DNA from 2 places in the Rhizobium favelukesii genome. Region 1 is predicted to be linked to the other one. Evidence: predicted binding sites of a transcription regulator. Region 1 holds the regulator's gene; the other holds the start of a gene.
What was found. Region 1 encodes HrcA, which represses chaperone genes, less so after heat shock. Its sites were predicted from a motif close to GTTAGCACTCNCNNNNNGNGAGTGCTAAC; they were not measured.
Positions count from the first base shown of each region.

Region 1 (2,401 bases):
CCGCGGCGGCGTCGGGTCCGTTCTTCGTCGTTTCGTCAGTCATGACGTTCTCCGGTGATTGATGTCTTTTAGGATGTGCCCGATATCGAGCTTTGACAGGCAAAAATCAAGTCTGCGTGACCGAAAAGCATGACTTGTAGGCAACCGTGCCGGTCTACCCCACAGGGTCTAGCTTGACTTGGCCGTGCTAAAGTTCTTTCATTTTAGGCGCAACTGAATCAATAGTGCTTCGACCTCATCCAGGTCAGGGAGCGACCACCATGGGCGATCAGAAAACGTATTCGGGGCGCTGCTTCTGCGGTGCCGTGGAGATCGTCGTCACCGGAGACCCGGTGGCTATGGGTTACTGCCACTGCGCCTCCTGTCGGCATTGGTCGGCGGGACCCGTCAACGCCTTCACGCTCTGGCAGCCGCAAACCGTCCATGTCACCAAAGGCGGAGAGCACGTGGAAGGCTACCAGAGGTCCGATACCAGCGTGCGGAAGTTCTGCGAGCTTTGCGGTGGGCATCTCTACACCGAGCACCCGACCTGGGGCGTCACCGACGTTTACGCGGCACTTCTGCCCGATCTTGACTACGCTCCAGCGCTGCACGTGAACTATCAGGAAAGCGTGCTGCATATCCGTGACGGCCTGCCAAAATACAAAGACATGCCTGCGGAGATGGGCGGCTCGGGCGACCTGCTCCCGGAGTAGTTCTCCTACGTCGAGCCGCGTGACAACCGCGTCATCAGCTGGGCGGTATAGTCGACCATCGGCACGATGCGCGAGTAGTTGAGCCGCGTCGGCCCGATGACGCCGACAGCGCCGACAATGCGGTCGTCATCGTCACGATAGGGCGCGACGATCAGCGACGAACCGGAAAGTGAAAAGAGCTTGTTCTCCGAGCCGATGAAAATGCGCACGCCCGGCCCGCTTTCGGCGAGGTTGAGAAGTTCCAGCAGACTGTCCTTCTTCTCGAGGTCGTCGAACAGCATGCGCAGGCGGTCGAGATCGTCGGCGCCAGCGAGATCGGCGAGCAGATTGGCGCGGCCGCGAATGATCAGTTGGGCCGGTTTGCCCTCGTCGGCGCTGCCCGACCAGACGGCGATGCCGCGCTCGACGAGATCCTGCGATAGCGCATCGAGTTCGAGGCGGACATCGTCCTTCAGTCGACTTAATTGATTGCGCAGTTCCGGCAGCGTCTGGCCGGTCATGTGTGCGTTGAGGAAGTTGGCGGCCTCGGTCAATTGCGATGACGTCACGCCTGCCGGAAGCTCGATAATGCGGTTTTCGACCTGATCGTGATCGCCGACGAGAACCGCAAGCGCCTTGGTCGGCTCAAGGCGGATGAACTCGACGTGCTTGAGAACAGGATCGCTCTTCGAGGTGATGACGAGCCCGGCGCCGCGCGAAATGCCCGAGAGCATGCGGCTTGCCTCGTTCATCATCAATTCCATCGGATTGTCGCGGCTTTCGGCGCGCACCTGGCGATCGATGTTGGCGCGATCCTCGGCCGAGAGATCCCCGACCTGCATGAAGGCGTCGACGAAGAAGCGCAGGCCGACTTGTGTCGGCAGACGGCCGGCACTGACATGCGGCGAATAGATGAGGCCAAGTTCTTCCAGATCGCTCATCACGTTGCGCACGGAGGCCGGTGACAGCGACATCGGTAGGATACGCGACAGGTTGCGCGAACCGAGCGGTTCACCCGTCTCCAGATAGCCCTCTACGATGCGGCGAAAGATTTCCTTGGAGCGTTCATCCAGCGCAGCCACTGCATCTGAAACCGACGTCGATCTGAACTCCATGAACCCTTGCGTACCCGTGCTGACGATGATGCGACAAAATATAGCCAATCTCCCCGCAGCGGCAAAAGGGAAATTGCAAATGGACGCTGCCGATCGTAGAAGCTCTCAACAACATAAGCACGCGTGATCTTCCGAAAACCGCTCGCGGTCTTCGAAATCATGATTCAGGAGAATAGTATGCGGCCCTCAGGCAGAAAAACCGACCAGATGCGCAAGGTCTCGTTCGAGCGCAATTTCTCCAAGCACGCGGAAGGCTCCTGTCTGGTGAAGTTCGGCGATACGCATGTGCTATGCACGGCGAGCATCGAGGAGAAGCCTCCGGCATGGCTGCGCAACACCGGCAAGGGTTGGGTCACGGCCGAATACGGCATGCTGCCGCGCGCCACCGGCGAGCGTATGAAGCGCGAAGCCGCATCCGGCAAGCAGGGCGGCCGTACGCAGGAGATCCAGCGCCTGATCGGTCGTTCGCTGCGCGCTGTCGTCGACCTCAAGGAACTCGGCGAGCGCCAGATCACGCTCGACTGCGACGTCATCCAGGCGGATGGCGGAACGCGTACGGCGTCCATTACCGGCGCCTGGATCGCGCTTTACGACTGCCTGAAGTGGATGGAA
Region 1 covers NZ_HG916852.1:438,862-441,262, reverse strand. Annotated here, with positions in the region: gene grpE (nucleotide exchange factor GrpE) at 1-43, opposite strand, end outside; gene LPU83_RS40475 (GFA family protein) at 261-695, shown strand; gene hrcA (heat-inducible transcriptional repressor HrcA) at 701-1,789, opposite strand; gene rph (ribonuclease PH) at 1,967-2,401, shown strand, end outside.

Region 2 (2,401 bases), 480 kb from region 1:
CGTCGATGCGGTCCTTCTTTTCCTTCACTTCGACTTCCGTCGAACCGCCGACGCGGATCACGGCAACGCCGCCAGCCAGCTTGGCAAGGCGCTCCTGCAGCTTTTCGCGGTCATAGTCCGAAGTGGTTTCTTCGATCTGAGCCTTGATCTGTGCAACGCGGCCTTCGATGTCGGACTTGGCGCCAGCGCCGTCGACGATCGTCGTATTTTCCTTGGAGATCGAAACCTTCTTCGAACGGCCGAGCATGTCGAGCGTTACGGATTCGAGCTTGATGCCGAGGTCTTCGGAGATGACCGTACCACCGGTCAGGATCGCGATGTCTTCGAGCATGGCCTTGCGGCGATCGCCGAAGCCCGGAGCCTTGACGGCAGCAATCTTCAGGCCGCCGCGCAGCTTGTTGACGACGAGGGTCGCAAGCGCTTCGCCTTCGACGTCTTCAGCAATGATGAGGAGCGGCTTGCCGGTCTGAACGACAGCTTCGAGAACCGGAAGCATTGCCTGCAGGTTCGACAGCTTCTTTTCGTGCAGCAGGATGAAGGCGTCTTCGAGGTCGGCAATCATCTTTTCCGGGTTGGTGACGAAGTAGGGGCTGAGGTAGCCGCGGTCGAACTGCATGCCTTCGACGACTTCGAGTTCGGTTTCGGCGGTCTTGGCTTCTTCAACCGTGATGACGCCTTCATTGCCGACCTTCTGCATGGCTTCGGCAATGTCGAGACCGACCTGCTTTTCGCCGTTTGCCGAGATCGTCCCGACCTGCGCGACCTCTTCCGAGGTGTTGATCTTCTTGGCCTTGGCCTGGAGATCCTTGACGACTTCGGCAACGGCGAGATCGATGCCGCGCTTCAGGTCCATCGGGTTCATGCCAGCTGCGACCGCCTTGCCGCCTTCGCGAACGATCGCCTGGGCGAGAACCGTTGCAGTCGTGGTGCCGTCGCCGGCGATGTCGTTCGTCTTCGAAGCAACTTCGCGGACCATTTGGGCGCCCATGTTTTCGAACTTGTCTTCCAGTTCGATTTCCTTGGCGACCGAAACGCCATCCTTGGTGATGCGCGGAGCGCCGAAGGACTTGTCGATGATGACGTTACGACCCTTCGGGCCGAGTGTTACCTTCACTGCGTCAGCGAGAATGTCGACGCCCTTGAGCATCTTTTCGCGCGCGGTGCGGCCAAACTTGATTTCTTTAGCTGCCATGATTGAAACTCCTGAATTCGAGTTGTCCGGGCTTTAGGGCCCGTGGCTAAAATCGGAAAGGGAACCGGCTGGATCAGCCGATGATGCCCATGATGTCGGCTTCCTTCATGATCAGAAGGTCTTCGCCGTTGATCTTGACTTCGGTGCCGGACCACTTGCCGAACAGGACGCGGTCGCCAGCCTTGACGTCGAGAGCGACGACCTTGCCGGACTCGTCACGAGCGCCGGAACCGACGGCGACGATTTCGCCTTCCTGCGGCTTTTCCTTGGCGGTGTCGGGAATGATGATGCCGCCCTTGGTCTTTTCTTCGGACTCAACGCGGCGAACAACGACGCGATCGTGAAGGGGGCGGAAGTTGGTGCTTGCCATTGTCTAATCCCTCGATCAAATGACACTCGCAGGCCGGGAGCGGCCCGCACGGATGGGTGTTAGCACTCGTCCTTGGTGAGTGCTAGCGAGGCAGCATTTAGGAGTGGCCCGGCGGGGAGTCAAGAACGGCCGCAATTTTTCTTCGCCGGACTTCGCGACAGCCTTAACGGCATATCCTTGTTGGAAGTAAGACGGGCTGCGCTGTCGCCGAGGTTTCCGAACGTCCTGGCGCTGGAAAGCCGTGTACTCTTTGAACGCTTTCAGCGCCTCGCTTGATGGCGGCAGGATTGCCGCGCATGCACGCAGATGGTATCGAGCCGCTTGGAGCGGGAGGGGCAGCAACCGTGGACAAGGCGATCGCGGCAGGCGACATCGTGGCGACACCGACGCTGCGAGAGGCGGTTCGCGTCTGGGCGCGCATCGGCTGTCTGAGCTTCGGCGGGCCAGCCGGTCAGATCGCCCTCATGCATAAGACCATTGTCGACGAGAAGCGCTGGATTTCCGAGGACCGCTTCCTGCACGCGCTGAATTTCTGCATGTTGCTGCCGGGCCCGGAGGCCCAGCAACTGGCAATCTATATCGGCTGGCTCATGCATGGCGTCCGCGGCGGCTTCATTGCTGGTCTCCTGTTCATTCTGCCGGGCTTCCTTGTCATCCTGATACTGTCGAGCCTCTACGCCGTCTTTCAGGCGGCAGCATGGCTTCCCGCCCTTTTCTTTGGGGTGAAGGCTGCGGTTCTGGCCATCGTCATCGAGACACTGCTTAGGGTAGGGCGCCGAGCGCTCAAGAGGCGCTTTCACTACTGCGTGGCGGGCGCGTCGTTTCTAGCGCTCTTTTTG
Region 2 covers NZ_HG916852.1:915,516-917,916, forward strand. Annotated here, with positions in the region: gene groL (chaperonin GroEL) at 1-1,192, opposite strand, end outside; gene groES (co-chaperone GroES) at 1,266-1,562, opposite strand; gene chrA (chromate efflux transporter) at 1,859-2,401, shown strand, end outside.
Region 2: a site for HrcA is predicted at 1,621-1,649, ahead of groES (co-chaperone GroES). Genes of this name have one in related genera too.